2 regions of the Streptomyces sp. NPDC001568 genome follow, and region 2 is predicted to be linked to the other one. Evidence: riboswitches for the same ligand, from Rfam matches in the RefSeq annotation. Region 2 holds a riboswitch; the other holds the start of a gene.
The links. Region 2 has a riboswitch for S-adenosylmethionine ahead of thrC (threonine synthase). Riboswitches for the same ligand answer to the same signal wherever they lie in the genome.
Positions count from the first base shown of each region.

Region 1: another riboswitch for S-adenosylmethionine. It lies ahead of ACFY0I_RS26720 (aminotransferase class V-fold PLP-dependent enzyme); the one in region 2 lies ahead of thrC (threonine synthase).

Region 1 is NZ_JBIAVF010000015.1:104,147-112,589, forward strand. It holds gene ACFY0I_RS26690 (NlpC/P60 family protein) at 1-871, opposite strand, end outside; gene ACFY0I_RS26695 (NYN domain-containing protein) at 1,127-2,491, opposite strand; gene ACFY0I_RS26700 (hypothetical protein) at 2,531-2,770, opposite strand; gene ACFY0I_RS26705 (rhomboid family intramembrane serine protease) at 2,883-3,617, shown strand; gene ACFY0I_RS26710 (Lrp/AsnC family transcriptional regulator) at 3,614-3,895, shown strand; gene ACFY0I_RS26715 (hypothetical protein) at 3,899-4,099, opposite strand; gene ACFY0I_RS26720 (aminotransferase class V-fold PLP-dependent enzyme) at 4,113-5,522, opposite strand; SAM riboswitch class IV at 5,738-5,854, opposite strand; gene trpD (anthranilate phosphoribosyltransferase) at 5,937-7,001, opposite strand; gene ACFY0I_RS26730 (cytochrome bc complex cytochrome b subunit) at 7,167-8,443, opposite strand, start outside.
Region 2 is NZ_JBIAVF010000008.1:238,550-246,992, reverse strand. It holds gene ACFY0I_RS17245 (extracellular solute-binding protein) at 101-1,405, shown strand; gene ACFY0I_RS17240 (DUF3263 domain-containing protein) at 1,485-1,745, shown strand; gene otsB (trehalose-phosphatase) at 1,824-2,678, shown strand; gene ACFY0I_RS17230 (trehalose-6-phosphate synthase) at 2,730-4,193, opposite strand; gene ACFY0I_RS17225 (glucosyl-3-phosphoglycerate synthase) at 4,256-5,206, opposite strand; SAM riboswitch class I at 5,392-5,549, shown strand; gene thrC (threonine synthase) at 5,567-6,856, shown strand; gene ACFY0I_RS17215 (ubiquitin-like small modifier protein 1) at 6,891-7,166, shown strand; gene ACFY0I_RS17210 (cold-shock protein) at 7,589-7,795, shown strand; gene groL (chaperonin GroEL) at 8,150-8,443, shown strand, end outside.

The DNA of each region.
Region 1 (8,443 bases), on a different contig from region 2:
TGATGCGGGTGCCCTCGTTCGCCTGGGTGTAGGTGGTGCGGGTGACGGACACCCCGGCCTGCTTGTACGCCCACTGCACCAGCCCGGAGCAGTCGAAGGCGCTGGGGCCCTCGGCGCCGGATATGTAGGCGCTGCCCAGTTTGGTCTTGGCGGCGGCGAGCGCGGCGGCGGCCCGGCCGGAGGCGTTGGCGGGCGGCGCGGCGGGGGTGCGTTCGCCTTCGCCGCGGGCGGCCTCGCCGGCCTTCGCGTCCTCGTCCTTCAGCTGCCTGCGCTCCTGCGCGGTCAGGGTGTTGAGGAGGGCCTGGGCCTCGGCGAGCTTGTCCTGGGAGGCCTTCTTCTTCTCGCTGAGCTCCTTGCGCGTGGCGTCGAGGTCGGCGAGCTTGCCCGAGGCCTCCTGGCGCTGCTGTGCGAGGGTGCGCTGCTTGGCCTGGATCTTGCCGATGGCGTCGACCTGCTTGCCGCTCAACTGCTGGAGGGTGGCGGCCTTGTCGAGGTAGGTCTCGGGGTCGGCGGAGAGGAAGAGTTCCACCGACTGGTCGAATCCGCCGCCGCGGTACTGGGCGGTGGCCATCGAACCGAGCGTGGTGCGCAGGGTGTTGAGCTCGTCCTGGCCGCGGGCGACCTGGTCCTGGAGCTGGGCGATCTCCTTCTCCAGCTTCTCCTGGCGCTCCTTGGCCCCGTTGAACTTCTCGGTGGCCTGCTCGGCCTCCTCGTAGAGGGTGTCGACCTTGGTCTTGACCTCGTCCTTGTTCGGTTTGTCCGGGGCGGCCACGGCCGAGTGCGAGGAGAGCGCGACGGCCGCCGCGGCGGTGGCGGTGAGCACGGTCACGCGCGCGCGGGCCGGGTGCTTGGGTCGACGGTGGGACGCCACGGAGACGAGCTCCTTCTTCCTCGGACCGCCGAGGGGGAACGCACGCCCGGCAGCAACCCCGTCGCCACTCGAATGAGTGAACTACCGCACGAAGGTTTGAGCAGACCCTAGTGACACGCGCTTGATCACTTCAAATGCCCGTACGGAAAAATTCGTCGTCCTGCCCGCTTCTTTACCCGGGCCGCACGCTGCGTGCCGACGGACTGACGGTGCGTCCCCCACGGACACCGCCAATCCCGGCATTGCGCCCGGCGGTTACGAAACGCGCGAAAGCCGCTTCAGGAGCAGGGCGGACGTCACGGGCCGGGCTCCCGCCTTCGCGACCCCGTCGGCCACCTCACGGTCGGTGGAGACCACGACCACCGGGCGGCCCGGCGGTTCGGCCCGCACCAGCTGGCGGATCAGCTCGTCCGCCGTCACGCCCGCCTTGGAGAACAGCACCCGCACCCCGCGCGGCGGCGCGAGCAGCACCGGCGCCGCCAGCTCCGCCCCGTCGAACACGCAGGTCATCTCGGCGCCCGTCTGCGCGGCCAGCATCGACAGCCCGCCCAGCAGGCGCAGCCGCTGCTTCTCCAGCGGCATCGTCGGATAGCCGGTCTTCGTCACGTTGTAGCCGTCGACCACCAGATGCGCCTGGGGCAGCGCCAACAACTGGTCCAGCAACGCCGGATCGGTCTCCGACAGGGCCCGCGCCGCGATGTCCTTCGGCGTCATCCGACCCGGCTCCACCGCCTCCACGGTGTCCGCGGGACGGGTGCTGACCGGCGGCAGCGCCAGCTCGCGCCGCAGCCCGGCCGCCGCGTCCAGGACGGTGTCCAGCAGCAACCGCAGCCGCATGTCCTCGATGCTCCGGCCCTCCCGGGTGGCCCGGCGCGAGATCTCCAGCGCCGACTCCACCTCCGCGAGGCGGGACTTGAGCCGCCGGGACTCGCTCTCGGCGGCGGCCACCTGCGCGGCCGCCTCCCCGCGGATCCCGTCGACCTCGGCGCCCACCTTGCGCAGGGCCGCCTCGCCCCGCTTGACGTCGCTCAGGGCGCTGCGCAGCTTGCGCTGAAGCGATTCGGCTTCCTTGCGGGCCGCCTCTAGGTCGGCGCGCACCTGCTCGCCGCCCGAACGCTGCAGTTCCCGTACCTGGGCCAGCTCCTCGCGCAGCCGCTCCAGTTCGCGCCGCGTCTCGTCGCCCACCCGTTCGGCGTCGGCGCGCTGCGCCTCCTCGCCCGCGGAGGCCACCAGCTTGACCCAGCCGGCCGGGCGCAGCACGTACGCGGCGGCCGCCACGTCCAGCGGGTCGGCCGCGGCCGGTGGCGCACCCGACTCCAGCGCCCCGGTCAGCTCCGGCTGCGCCTCGCGCAGCTTGTCCGCGACCCGGCCGCGGAAGACGGCGTCCGTCTCCACGGCGGCGGCCATCGCGTTGCCGGCGAACTTGGCGCGCCGGGTCGGGGTGAACCGCGCGTACTGGCGCAGCTGCGCCGGGAGGTCGGCGACCGTCAGGCCGCCGAAGGCGTCCGAGACGAGCGCGACGACCCGGCGCCGCACGCCTTCGGGCAGCGGGCGGTCGAGCGCCTCGGCGGCGTCGCCGGCCTCGTCGGCCGGCTCAGCGCCGCTTGCTGGCTCCACAATCCGTCACCCCTACCGTGATCTACTGTGGGCCCGGCTCCGTCAGGAGTCGGTGCCCGGCCTGTCCACGAGTTCGATCTGGTCCACCGCGTTGCACCAGCGGCAGCGGACCGACTCGATGGTCTCACTGACCACCTCGCGTTCCTCGACCTTGGGCTCCCCGGCGAGGTCCAGGTGGACGTACTCCACGACCTTCGACGATCGGGTGACGTCGAACCGCGTGAGGTTGCCGCACAGCGTGCAGCGCCACCGGGTGGTGTCGGTCGGCAGGGGAACCGTCATCAGGCCGCTCTCTCCTTCGTAGCTCATTCAATCAAAGCCTTCCGCGGCGGTCCGCGGACCGCGCACGTAACCCTACGGCCTGGCACCACCCCCGAGGGGGTCCACCTGCGTCATGCTCTGTCGCATGATCGTAAGGTGGCGGACCGTCCGCGAGGCCGCCCGGGGCCCGGTGATCACGTACGCGCTGATCGCCGGCTGCTGCGTGGCGTTCGTCCTCGGCCCGGCATCGGGCCTGAACCCCTCGTACGGGACGGGAGATCGGCTGACGGAGACGGGCACCGCGTACTTCCGGCACTGGGGCGTGGTCCCGGACGAACTGTTCTCGGGAGCCGGCCGGGCGCTGCTCACCCCCCTGACGGCCCTCTTCGTCCACGGCAGTTGGCTGCACCTGCTCGGGAACATGCTCTTCCTGTACGTCTTCGGGGCGATGACGGAGGAACGGATGGGCCGCGCGCCCTTCCTCGTGTTCTACGTCTGCACCGGATACCTCGCACTGGCCTCGTACGCGGCGGCCAACGCCTCCTCCGACCAGACCCTGGTCGGCGCGTCCGGCGCGATCTCGGCGGTCCTCGGCGCCTTCCTCTGCCTGTTCCCGCACGCCCGGGTGACCAGCCTGTTCCCGTTCCTGCTGTTCCTGCCGCTGCGCTTCCCGGCGTGGATCGTGCTGCTCTTCTGGTTCGGCCTGCAATGGCTGGCGGCGCACCGGGCGGACAGCGGTCCGGGGGTGGCCTACCTGGCCCACGTGGTGGGCTTCTCCCTCGGCTTCCTGTACGCGTGGGCCCGATATCGGCGTACGACTACAGTGAGGCGACCAGTGACATCCGGCGAGGGAGACAGCCAACCGTGATCACCGCGATCGTGCTCATCAAGACCAGCGTGGACCGCATCCCCGAGATCGCCGAGTCCATCGCGCAGCTGGACAGCGTCAGCGAGGTCTACTCGGTCACCGGAACGTACGACCTGATCGCGCTGGTCCGCGTCGCCCGCCACGAGAACCTCGCGGACATCATCCCGGGCAGCATCAGCAAGATCCCCGGCGTCGAGGCGACGGACACGCACGTCGCGTTCCGCACGTACTCCCAGCACGACCTCGAGGCCGCCTTCGCGATCGGCCTCGACGCGTAGCGTTCACAGCCCGGGCAGCGCCTCGCCCACCCGGGCGGGGCGCCCCTCCCGGAGCCGGATCAGGTACCCGCGCGGGTAGCCGCCGAGATCCCCGTCGACGTGCGCGACGTACGCCCGCGCCCCGGTGGCCTCACCCTCGGGGTCCCCGGGCAGCGGCCTGTCGACGGCCGCGCGGAGCACGGGTGGCCGATCCCCGTACGTCATGACCCGAACGAGCTCAGACGGCCGGGACGCAGCGGCCCTCTTCGGTGCGGTACTGCCACTTGGCGCCGTCCGCGACGAGTTCCTTCACCGCGCGGACGAACCGCTCGACGTGCTCGTCGGGGGTGCCCGCGCCGAAGCTGACGCGGATGGCGTTCAGCGAGCGCTCCCCCGGCGCGGCCTCCGGCGCCCCGCACTCGCCCGGCTCCTGCGGCTCGCTGCCGAGGAGGGTGCGGACCAGCGGGTGGGCGCAGAAGAGGCCGTCGCGGACGCCGATGCCGTACTCGGCGGACAGGGCGGCGGCGAAGTGGGAGCTGTTCCAGCCGTCGACCACGAAGGAGATGACGCCGACGCGCGGGGCGTCGTCCCCGAACAGGGACAGGACGCGTACGGCCGGGACCTCCGACAGGCCCTCGCGGACCTTCGCGATGAGGTGGTTCTCGCGGGCGACCAGGTTCTCGAACCCGGCCTCCTTCAGGGCCTTGCAGGCGGAGGCGATGGAGTAGACGCCGATGACGTTCGGGGAACCGGCCTCGTGCCGGGCGGCGGTGGTGTGCCACTCGACGTCGACGCCGCCGTCCTCGCGGCGGGCCACCTTGCGGGAGGCGCCGCCGCCGGCGAGGTACGGGTCGGCCTCCTGGAGCCAGTCCGCGCGGCCGGCGAGGACGCCCGAGCCGAAGGGGGCGTACAGCTTGTGGCCGGAGAAGGCGACCCAGTCCACGTCGAGGTCCCGGACGGAGACGGGGTGGTGCGGGGCCAGCTGGGCGGCGTCCAGGACGATCCGCGCGCCGTGGGCGTGCGCGGCGGCGGCGAGTTCCTTGACCGGCCACAGCTCGCCGGTGACGTTGGAGGCGCCGGTGACGCAGACCAGCGCCGGGCCGTAACCCTCTTCAATCGACGCAGTGCGGTCGGCGAGCGCCCGCTCCAGGGTGGCGACGGCCTCGCCGGGGGTGCGGGGGGCGTTGAGGTAGGTGACGCGGGCGTTCGTCCAGGGCAGCAGCGAGGCGTGGTGCTCGGTCTCGAAGACGAACACCTGGCAGTCGGCCGGCAGGACGGCGGCGAGCAGGTTGAGGGAGTCGGTGGTGGACCGGGTGAAGACCACCTGGTCGGAGGCCCGGCAGTCGAGGAACTCGGCGACGGTGACGCGGCTCTGCTCGAAGAGGTCGGTGGAGAGCTGGGAGAGGTAGCCGGCCCCGCGGTGGACGCTGCCGTAGTAGGGGGCGTAGGCGGCGACGTCGTCCCAGACCCGCTGGAGCGCCGGGGCGCTGGCAGCGTAGTCCAGGGCGGCGTAGGTGACCTCGCCGCCGGTCACGAGCGGGACGGTGACGTCGCGGCCGAGCACGGCCAGCGGCTCGGCGCAGGTGGGCTCGTCGACGCACACGTCGGTGGCGGTGGCGACGGCGGCGGCGTTCAGGGATGCGGACATGGCGGTATCTCCCGGCAGGCAGGGCGGAATGGCTTCGGTGTGCCCGTACGCGGATGCGGCGCTGCGGCCGTCGGGGTACGGGAAAGCCCTCGGAGTGACGCGGGATGCACGGAAGTGCCCCGGTCCGAGGGGTGAAGTGGGGGCGGAGTCGCCCTATCGCATTCGCTTGCTCACGGAAAACGCTCCTCGAGAGACCAGGACCCCTGGTATCGAGGGATCCGCGCTTGCCGTAGACCTCGCTGCCTACGGCCTGGTCATCACCCGGGGCACCCCGCCACGGAAGGAGGGTTGCCGGACAGCAAGCCGGGGCCTAAACGCTGTCACTCGTGACCTGGTCAGAATCCTGCCACACGATCTCCCGTGCGCAAGACCCCGGTCCACGATGCGGACCGGGGTCTTGGCCGAAACGGTGCCTCAGGCGTTGCTCGCCGCCACCCAGCGGTCCAGCGCGGCGCGAGCGGATCCCGAGTCGATGGACTGGGCCGCCCGGGTCACGCCCGCCGCGAGCTGCTCCTCCAGGGAGCCCGTCCCCGGGTCCAGCGCCACCAGGGCCGCGGCCGAGTTCAGCAGTACGGCGTCCCGGACGGGGCCGGTCTCCCCCGCCAGCAGCCGGCGGGCGACGTCGGCGTTGTACGAGGCGTCCTCGCCGCGCAGCGCCGACACGTCGACGAGCGGGATCCCGATGTCGCGCGGGTCGAAGGGGGTCTCGGTGACCGAGCCGTCCCGGACCCACCACACCCGCGAGGTGGCGGTGGTGGTCAACTCGTCGAGGCCGTCGTCCCCGCGGAACACCAGCGCGGAGGAGCCCCGTTCGGCCAGCACCCCCGCCATGATGGGGGCCACCCGGGGATCGGCCACGCCCGTGGCCTGGGCCCGCACCTTGGCCGGGTTGGTCAGGGGGCCGAGGAAGTTGAAGGTCGTCCGGATGCCCAACTCCTTGCGGGCGGCCGCCACGTGCCGCAGCGCCGGGTGGAACTTCACCGCGAAGCAGAGCGTGATCCCGGCTTCCTCGACGACCTCCACGACCCGGGCCGGGGTGAGGTTGAGGTTGACGCCGAGCTTCTCCAGCACGTCGGAGGAGCCGCTCGCGGAGGACGCCGCCCGGTTCCCGTGCTTGACGACCTTCGCGCCCGTGCCGGCCACCACGATCGCCGACATGGTCGAGATGTTGACCGTCTTGGCGCCGTCGCCGCCGGTGCCGACGATGTCCACCGTCCGGCCCGGGACCTCGATCAGGTTGGCGTGTTCGTACATGGCCCGCACCATGCCGTTGATCTCCGCGACGGTCTCCCCCTTGGCCCGCAGCGCGACCACGAAGCCGGCGATCTGCGCGTCGGTGGCCTCGCCCCGCATGATCTGCTCCATCGCCCAGGCGGTGTCGTCCGCACCGAGGTTCCGACCGGTCAGCAGGGCGTCGAGGAGGCCCGGCCAGCCACGGGCCGCCACGCTGTCGCCGCCTGCCGGGGTCACAACGTTCATGGTCCGCTCCTGCTGCCTGGTGAGGTTGCCACGTCGAATGGGAAGGGGACCAGCCTATCCAGCCCCGGAGACGGCAAAGAGCCCCGTCCAGAGACTGGACGGGGCTCTCGCCGTGGCGACACCAGGATTGGCCGAAACCAATCCCTCAAGCGGTCGTGCGGGGGATCAGTGGTGGCCGTGGCCGCTCTGGATCTCCTTGTACTCCTCCACCGTGGGCTTCGGGATCTGGCCGCCCTCGGCGTAGTAGCTCTTGCTGAGCTTCGCGCGCAGCTTCTCGGTGGCCTTCACCTTGCGCTCGACGCCGTTCTCGTCGACCGTCGGGCCGATCTCGACCGGCTCGTACGTGTTGTACGAGGTGAGCGTGTGGAGCTGGCCCTGCGGGAGCGGCTCGTGGATCTCGACGAACTCACCGTGCGGCAGGCGCTTGATGATGCCGGTCTCGCGACCGTGCAGCACCTTGTCCCGGTCCCGGCGCTGGAGGCCGAGGCAGATCCGCTTGGTGATGACGAAGGCGATGACCGGGCCGACGAAGAAGCCGATCCGGGCGAACCAGGTGATCGAGTTGATCGAGAGGTGGAAGTACTGCGCGAACATGTCGTTTCCACCGGCGATCAGCAGGATGACGTACCAGGTCAGCCAGGCCACACCGAAGGCAGTACGGGTCGGGACGTTGCGCGGGCGGTCCAGGATGTGGTGCTCGCGCTTGTCGCCGGTGACCCAGGACTCGACGAACGGGTACACCGCGATCGTCGCCAGCACCAGCGGGAAGATCACCAGCGGGACGAACACGCCCAGGACGAGCGTGTGACCCCAGAGGTTGATCTCCCAGCCGGGCATCGCACGGATGAGGCCCTCGGAGAAGCCCATGTACCAGTCGGGCTGCGCGCCCGTGGACACGTGGTCCGGGACGTACGGACCGAGCGCCCAGATGGGGTTGATCGAGGCGATGCCCGCGATGGCCGCGATGATGCCGAAGACCAGGAAGAAGAAGCCTCCTGCCTTCGCCATGTAGACCGGCAGCAGCGGCATGCCGACGACGTTGTTGTTCGTCTTGCCGGGGCCCGCGAACTGGGTGTGCTTGTGGTAGAAGACCAGGATCAGGTGGGCGACCAGCAGGCCCATCATGATGCCGGGCAGCAGCAGGATGTGGATGGAGTAGAACCGGGCCACGAAGTCGTGGCCGGGGAACTCCCCGCCGAACAGGAACATCGACAGGTACGTGCCGACGACCGGCACGGACAGGATCGCGCCCTGCATGAAGCGGACACCGGTGCCCGAGAGCAGGTCGTCCGGCAGCGAGTAACCGGTGAAACCGGTGAACATGCCGAGGACCAGCAGCAGGAAGCCGAAGATCCAGTTGATCTCGCGCGGCTTGCGGAACGCGCCGGTGAAGAAGACGCGCATCATGTGCACCATCATCGCCGCGACGAAGATCAGTGCCG
Region 2 (8,443 bases):
ACAGTCCGGGCAAGGCGTGCGCGGCAGGTGTGAGCGAGCCGTCAAAGTGGTGTAGACCTTACGTCGAATCGTACGTACGACAAGGGGTGGATCGAGAACCGTGAAGGGCCGTTACCTGAGCCTGGCCGCGTCCGGCGCCGTGCTGTGCCTGACCGCCGTGACGCTGACCGGCTGCGGCAGCCTGGAAAGCCTCACCGGTGACAACGAGGTGACCCTGCGGGTCGTGGCGGCCGACTACGGCGACAATCCGCAGAACTCCTCGACGGGCTACTGGAAGGACCTCGCCGCGGCCTTCGAGAAGGACAACCCCAACGTCCACGTCGAGGTCAGCGTCTACTCCTGGTCGGAGGTCGACGCGAAGGTCGCCGAGATGGTCAAGGCGGGCAAGGCGCCCGACATCGCGCAGATCGGCGCCTACGCCGACTACGCGGAGGCGGACAAGCTCTACACCGTCGACGAACTGCTCTCCGTCAACACCGAGGCCGACTTCCTTGCCCCCCTCGCCGACGCGGGCAAGGTCAAGCGCGTCCAGTACGGCATGCCGTTCGTGGCCAGCACCCGACTGCTCTTCTACAACACCAAGCTCCTCGGCGACGCCGGCGTCATACCCAAGGACGGCGCGACCCCCTGGCAGCCCAAGAGCTGGGCCGACCTGGAGGCCGCGGCCAAGAAGCTCAAGGCCGCGAACGTCCCCACCCCGTTCGCCGTGCCGCTCGGCCGCGAGGAGGCCCAGGCCGAGTCGATGATGTGGATGCTCTCCGGCGGCGGTGGCTACACCGACAACGAGGAGAGCTACCAGATCGACTCCCCGGAGAACGTCAAGGCCTTCGAGTTCCTCCGTGACCGGATGGTCGGCCAGGGCCTGACCGGCTCCGTCGAACCGGGCAAGCTCGACCGCCAGGCCGCCTTCGACGCCTTCACCCGGGGCGAGGTCGGCATGCTCAACGGCCACCCCACCCTGCTCAAGCAGGCCGGGGGCAAGGGCGTGAAGTTCGGCATGGTGCAGATGCCGACCGTCGACGGCACCGACCACTCCACGATGGGCGTCGCCGACTGGGTCATGGCCTTCAAGAACGGCCACAAGAAGGAGTCCGGGAAGTTCCTGGACCACCTGTACTCGGCGAAGAACGTGACGACCTTCACCAACAAGTACGACCTGCTGCCCGTCACCACCAGCGGCTACCGGGCCATGGAGGCGAGCACCGGCGGCTCCGCCGCCCAGCTGCGGACCTTCCTGACGGCCCTGCCCAACTCCAAGCTGTACCCCGTCGGCAAGAAGTCCTGGGCCGGGGTCAGCGAGGACGTGAAGGAGAACATCGGCAAGGTCGTGCAGCCCGGCGGACAGCCCGCGAAGGTCCTGGAGGACATCGCGACGTCCGCCCGCAAGGCCGACGGCGACCGCTGACCCGCCGCCCGCACGCCCGACGGCGGCCACCGACACCCGCCGCGCGGCAGGTGTCGGTGGCCGCCGTTAATCTGGCCGTATGACGGACGACGGACAGGTGGAACGGCGGCCGGCGGCCCGGCTGACCCCCACCGAGGCCGCCGTACTCGCCTACGAGGGGCGCAGCTGGCCGGGGCCGGGCGCCAAGGAGCGGGCGATACGCGAGGCCCTCGGACTGACCCCCGTGCGCTACTACCAGCTGCTCAACGCCCTCATGGACGACCCGCGCGCCCTGGAGCACGCCCCGGGCACCGTCAACCGGCTCCGCCGCGTCCGCGAGGCCCAGCGCGCCCGACGGTGATCCGCCGGCGGTTCGCGGGCGGTCCGGGTCGGGAGGCGGTCTGGGCGGCGGGCGGATTACGCCGGTAGGGTCATCGGTATGGGGAGCCGCCCGCACGACCTGCCGATGCCCGAGCCCGTCACCGCCGCCGGACGGGAGGGCCTCGAAGCCCTCCTGCGCACACCCCGCAGGGCCGTCGTCGCCCTCGACTTCGACGGCACCCTCGCCGACATCGTTCCCGACCCCGACCAGGCCCGCGCCCACCCCGACGCCGTCCCGGCGCTCGCCGCGCTCGCGCCCGAGGTCGCCGCCGTCGCCGTCGTCACCGGCCGCCCCGCCGGCGTCGCCGTACGGTACGGCGGGTTCGCCGGGGTCCCGGGACTGGAACACATGGTGGTCCTCGGCCACTACGGCGCCGAGCGCTGGGACGCCGTCACCGGCATCGTCCACGCCCCCGCCGAGCACCCGGGCGTCGCGGCCGTACGGGCCGAGCTGCCCGGCTTCCTCGACTCCATCGGCGCCTGGCGCGGCACCTGGATCGAGGAGAAGGGCCGGGCGCTGGCCGTCCACACCCGCCGCGCCGCCGACCCCGAGCAGGCCTTCGCCGCCCTGCGGGAGCCGCTCGCCGAGCTGGCCGCGCGGCACGGGCTGATGGTCGAGCCCGGCCGGGCCGTCCTGGAACTGCGTCCGCCCGGCATGGACAAGGGCGTCGCCCTGACGGAGTTCCTCGCCGAACGGGACGCCGAGGCGGTCCTGTACGCGGGCGACGACCTGGGCGACCTCGCCGCGTTCTCGGCCGTCGAGAAGCGGCGCGCCGACGGACTGCCCGGACTGCTGGTGTGCAGCGGCTCGGCCGAGGTGCCCGAGCTGGCCGCCCGCGCCGACCTGGTCCTGCCGGGACCGGCCGCCGTCACCGCCTTCCTGGCCGCGCTCGCCCGGACCCTGCGCGCCTGACCGACGTGCCCGCGCCGTACCGGGGTCCGCCCCGGTACGGCGCGCCGCGCGTCAGGCCTCGGGCGCCAGGCGGTCCAGCTGGGCCGTGAACCAGGCCGCCGGGGGCAGCGCCGTGGCCGCCGCCGCCAGGCGCTTCGTACGCTCCGCCCGCTCCTCGGCCGGCATGGACAGCGCCGCGTGCAGGGCCTCGGCCGTCTGCGTGACGTCGTACGGGTTCACCACGATCGCGTCGTCCCGCAGCTCCCCGTACGCCCCGGCACCCGTGGACAGGACCAGCGCGACACCGGCCTCCGACACCACCGGGATCTCCTTCGCCACCAGGTTCATGCCGTCGCGCACCGGGTTCACCAGCGCCACGTCCGCCAGGCGGTAGGCGGCCAGCGAGCGCGCGAAGTCGTCCTCGACGGACACCAGTACCGGCTGCCAGTCCTGCGTACCGAACTCCGCGTTGATCTCCGCGGCCAGGTCCCGGACCGCCTGCGTGTACGAGCGGTAGGCCTCCAGGTCCTGCCGGGACGGGTACGCGGACGCCAGGTGCACCACCTCGCCCCGCCACTCGGGGTGCGTGGTGAGCAGCTCCCGGTAGGCGAGGAGCCCGCGCAGGATGTTCTTCGACAGCTCGGTGCGGTCGACCCGGACGATCGCCTTGCGGCCCGCGACCTCGCTCCGCAGCCCCGCCAGCTTGTCGTCGACCTCCGGCCGGTGGGCCAGGGCCCGCAGGTCGTCCCCGTCCACGCCCAGCGCGAACACCGCCACGTCCGTACGCCGGTGGCGCACCGGGCCCAGCGGGCTCTTGCGCACCCAGCGCGACCGCGACGGCTCGACGCCCGCCGGGGACATCGGTTCGGCGATGCCCCGCTCGTCGTCCAGCCGGGCGCCGCCCATGAAGCTCTGGGCCCACGCCCAGGTGTGGAAGCCGACCACGTCCGCGCCGAGCATCCCCCACATCAGCTCCGAACGGATGTCGTCCGGGAGCATGCCCAGGTACTCGGACGACGCCCACGGCGTGTGCGTGAAGTGCCCGATCCGCAGGTCCGGCCGCAGCTCGCGCAGCTGACCCGGCACCAGCGCCAGGTGGTAGTCCTGCACCAGCACGCGGGCGCCCTGCGCGGCCTCCTGCGCCAGCGCCTCGGCGAACGCCCGGTTGTAGGCGGTGTACGAGGCCCACTGCCGCCGGAACCTCGCGTCGAAGACCGGCTCGCGGGGGACGTCGTACAGGTGGTGGTGGGTGAACCAGAGCACCGAGTTGGCGATGCCGTTGTACGCGTCGTCGTACACCGCGGGGTCGATGTCCAGCATGCGCACGCCCGGCTCTCGGACGCCCCGGCGCACCGCCTCCCGGTCGGCGTCGGACAGGGCCGCGCAGATCCACAGGGCCTCCGGCTGCTGCGCGAGGGCCGCGGAGAGACCGGAGACGAGACCGCCCCCACCGCGCCGGGCACTGAGGGTGCCGTCCTGGTCGAGGGCGTACGAGAGCGGGCCGCGGTTCGCGGCGACGAGTACCTGAGAAGCCATGCGGCCAACCTAGCCAGGCCCACCCCCGGTCAAACGCCCGTACGCCGAGGGCCCGCGGAGGATTACGCCACGCGACGGCCCGCGTACTCCTCGATCCCCGCCATCGGCGGTCGCTCCTCGGTGTCCACCGGGTGGGTGCGCGGCACGAAACCGTCCGGCCCCCGCTCGAACTGCGTCAGCTCCGGCCGTACGAGGTGCCCGCGCGAGAGCCGCAGCTGCGCCGTGCGGTAGATCGCCGCGGCCATCCGACCGAGTGCCTGCCCGTCCTGGTGGCGGTGCACCCGGACGCCCACGTCGACCTGGGCCAGCGCGTCCAGCCCGACCGTGTGCAGCGCGTCCACGAGCAGACCCAGCTCGACCCCGTACCCGACGGGGAACGGAAGCCGTTCCAGCAGCGACCGGCGTACGGCGTACTCACCGCCCAGCGGCTGCACGAAGCCGGCCAGCTGCGGCCAGTGCAGGTTCAGCAGCGGACGGGCGACCAGCTCGGTGACCCGGCCGCCCTGACCGGGGGCGTCCCCCAGCGGGCGGTCGTACATCGCCTTGACGAACTGCACCTGCGGATCGGTCAGCAGCGGACCCACGATCCCGGACACGAAGGCGGAGTCGAAGTCCCGCAGGTCGGCGTCCACGAAACAGACGACCTCGCCGGTCGTCGCCAGCAGCGAGCGCCACAGCACCTCGCCCTTGCCGGGCAGCGCCGGAATGCGGGGGAGGACCTCGTCACGGTGCACGACCCGGGCGCCGGCGGCTGCCGCGACCTTCGCCGTACCGTCCGAGGAACCCGAGTCGATCACCACCAGCTCGTCGACGAGGGGGATCGCCGGGCCGTCGATCAGATCGCGCCGGATCACCTCGACGATCCGCCCGACCGTGGCCTCCTCGTCGAGGGCGGGCAGCACCACGCTGACCGTCGTGCCCGTCGCCCGTTTCCGGTCGAGGAGCTGGTCGAGCGGTCGGTCTGCTGCGGACCAGGAGCGGGCGGCCAGCCAGCGCTCCACCTCTTCCAGCACTCTCGGGACTCCCTGCTTCATCGGTGGTTTGGACCGAAAAGTGATCCATCTCGCGGTTCGGACGGCTGTCTCAACCACCCGGACCTTCGGTTACAGTCTTGAACAACGCGATGGACCACCGCATGCCGGGGGTCCCGCGCACAAACGCCCGGACACGCAATGGAGCGCGCCGTCCGGTGCCATACCGCTCATCCAGAGGGGCAGAGGGATACGGCCCGTTGAAGCCCCGGCAACCCTCCAGTCGGTTCTCGCGATGCGTCTGAGACGCACTCCCGCGAGGTCCCCGACTAGGGAAGGTGCCAATTCCGTCTCATGGCGAAGTGCGCCATGGGGAAGATGAGGAGAAAGGGCCTCGCCATCATGGCTGCACAGACCGTCGCCACCTCTGCCGAGCAGGCGTCCGTGGATCTCGGACCCGCCACCGGCCTTTCCTGCCGCGAGTGCGGAACCCGCTTCGAGCTCGGTCCCATTTTCGCCTGCGTCGAGTGTTTCGGACCGCTGGAAGTCTCCTACGACCTGCCCCTCGGCGACCCCGAGGCCCTGCGCGCGGCCATCGAGGCCGGCCCCGACAACATCTGGCGCTACGCCCCGCTGCTGCCCGTCCCGGCGAACGTGGCCTCCAAGCCGAACCTGAACCCCGGCTTCACCAAGCTCGTCGACGCCGCCAACCTGGCCAAGGAGCTGGGCGTCACCGGCAAGCTGTACGTCAAGGACGACTCCGGCAACCCGACGCACTCCTTCAAGGACCGTGTCGTGGCCATCGCCGTCGAGGCCGCCCGCGCCTTCGGCTTCACCACCCTCTCCTGCTCCTCCACCGGCAACCTGGCCGGCGCCGTCGGCGCCGCGGCCGCCCGCGCCGGCTTCCGTTCCTGCGTGTTCATCCCGCACGACCTGGAGCAGGGCAAGGTCGTCATGGCCGGTGTCTACGGTGGCGACCTCGTCGGCATCGAGGGCAACTACGACGACGTCAACCGCTTCTGCTCCGAGCTCATCGGCGACCCGCTGGGCGAGGGCTGGGGCTTCGTCAACGTCAACCTGCGTCCGTACTACGGCGAGGGCTCCAAGACCCTGGCGTACGAGATCTGCGAGCAGCTCGGCTGGCGGCTGCCCGACCAGATCGTCATCCCGATCGCGTCCGGCTCCCAGCTGACGAAGATCGACAAGGGTCTGCAGGAGCTGATCAAGCTCGGCCTCGTCGAGGACAAGCCGTACAAGATCTTCGGCGCCCAGGCCGAGGGCTGCTCCCCGGTGTCGACCGCCTTCAAGGCCGGTCACGACGTGGTCCGCCCGCAGAAGCCGAACACCATCGCCAAGTCCCTCGCGATCGGCAACCCGGCCGACGGCCCGTACGTCCTGGACATCGCGCGGCGCACCGGTGGATACGTCGAGGACGTCAACGACACCCAGGTCGTCGAGGCCATCAAGATCCTCGCGCAGACCGAGGGCATCTTCGCCGAGACCGCGGGCGGCGTCACCGTCGGCGTGACGAAGAAGCTCATCGAGAACGGGCAGCTCGACCCGACGCTGACCACCGTGATCCTGAACACCGGCGACGGCCTCAAGACCCTGGAGGCGGTGGCCGCCGACAGCGGCCAGACCGCCACCATCCGCCCGAGCCTGGAAGCCTTCCGCGCCGCCGGCCTGGCCTGATCCTCCCCACGACACCCGGAAAGGCGGTAGCGCCATGAGCGTCAACGTCCGCATCCCCACCATCCTGCGCACCTACACCGGCGGCGTCGCCGAGGTCTCGGCCGAGGGCACGACCCTGGCCGAGGTCATCGACTCCCTGGAGAAGAACCACCCGGGCATCGCCGCGCGCGTCCTGGACGACCAGGGCAAGCTGCGCCGCTTCGTGAACGTCTACGTCAACGACGACGACGTGCGCTTCGAGGGCGGGCTGCAGACGAAGACGCCCGACGGCGCCGGCGTCTCGATCATTCCGGCCGTCGCCGGCGGCTGATCGTCCCGGTCGATCGCCCTCCCCGGGGGGCCGTGGCCGCCCGTCGATTTCCGAATTGCCCTCTCCGCCAATAAGCGGAGGGGGCAATTCTGCTTGATTGATAGCGGTAGAGTTGGGGAAGTCCCCTCCGCTGTTCTTGCCCGCCGCATATGAGCGGGGCCGGGGAGGGTTGACATTGAGTCAACATGAGTGCGCGCTATGGGGCTTTGGCGTGGATTGTCAGGCCCGAGTTGCCCAGGAATATGCCAAATTTTCACTCTATTTCAATGTTTTCGCGTGTCCGGAATTCTCGTCGGATTGACCTGTTGCAGACAGCAGCGGTGCGGATACATTCAGCCCCGGTCGAGGCGTTCCGGCGCAAGTTCTGACCCGGGTTCGCGAAGTGCGGACCTGCGCAAGGGCCAGTAATAGGGGAGTTAGGCATGGCTCAGGGCACCGTCAAGTGGTTCAACGCGGAGAAGGGCTACGGCTTCATCGCGGTCGACGGTGGCGCGGATGTGTTCGTCCACTACAGCGCCATCCAGATGGACGGGTACCGCACCCTTGAAGAGGGTCAGCGGGTCGAGTTCGAAATCTCGCAGGGCCAGAAGGGCCCGCAGGCGGACATGGTCAAGCTCGCTGCCGGCTGAGTCCCGAAGCGCGATCGACCACCGACGCACTCACACACGAGGGGCCCACATCCCGGACACGGGGATGCGGGCCCCTCGTGCGTGTCGGCCCCGGGACCCTTGCGGCGCCCGGCCACCGCCCCGCCGGCGGCCCCGGCGCAGGGCGGGCATTGCTCGAAGCCGCTTGCACTCGCGGGGGTCGAGTGCTAATCATTGGCGTTAGCACTCTCCAGGTGAGAGTGCTACTAAGACGAGGACCGGGCCGGTGAGGCCCGCAGGGTCCGGCGGGAAGGAACCGCCGAATCCGCAGGCCGTCCGTCGCGGGCGCGGGCGCGGTCCGGAGCAATCCACCCCTGTCCGGGAGGACCACTTCAGATGGCCAAGATCATTGCGTTCAACGAGGAGGCCCGGCGCGGTCTCGAGCGTGGGATGAACCAGCTCGCCGACGCCGTCAAGGTCACCCTTGGCCCCAAGGGTCGCAACGTCGTCCTTGAGAAGAAGTGGGGCGCCCCCACGATCACCAACGATGGTGTCTCCATCGCCAAGGAGATCGAGCTCGAGGACCCGTACGAGAAGATCGGCGCCGAGCTGGTCAAGGAAGTCGCCAAGAAGACGGACGACGTCGCCGGCGACGGTACGACCACCGCCACCGTGCTCGCCCAGGCGCTC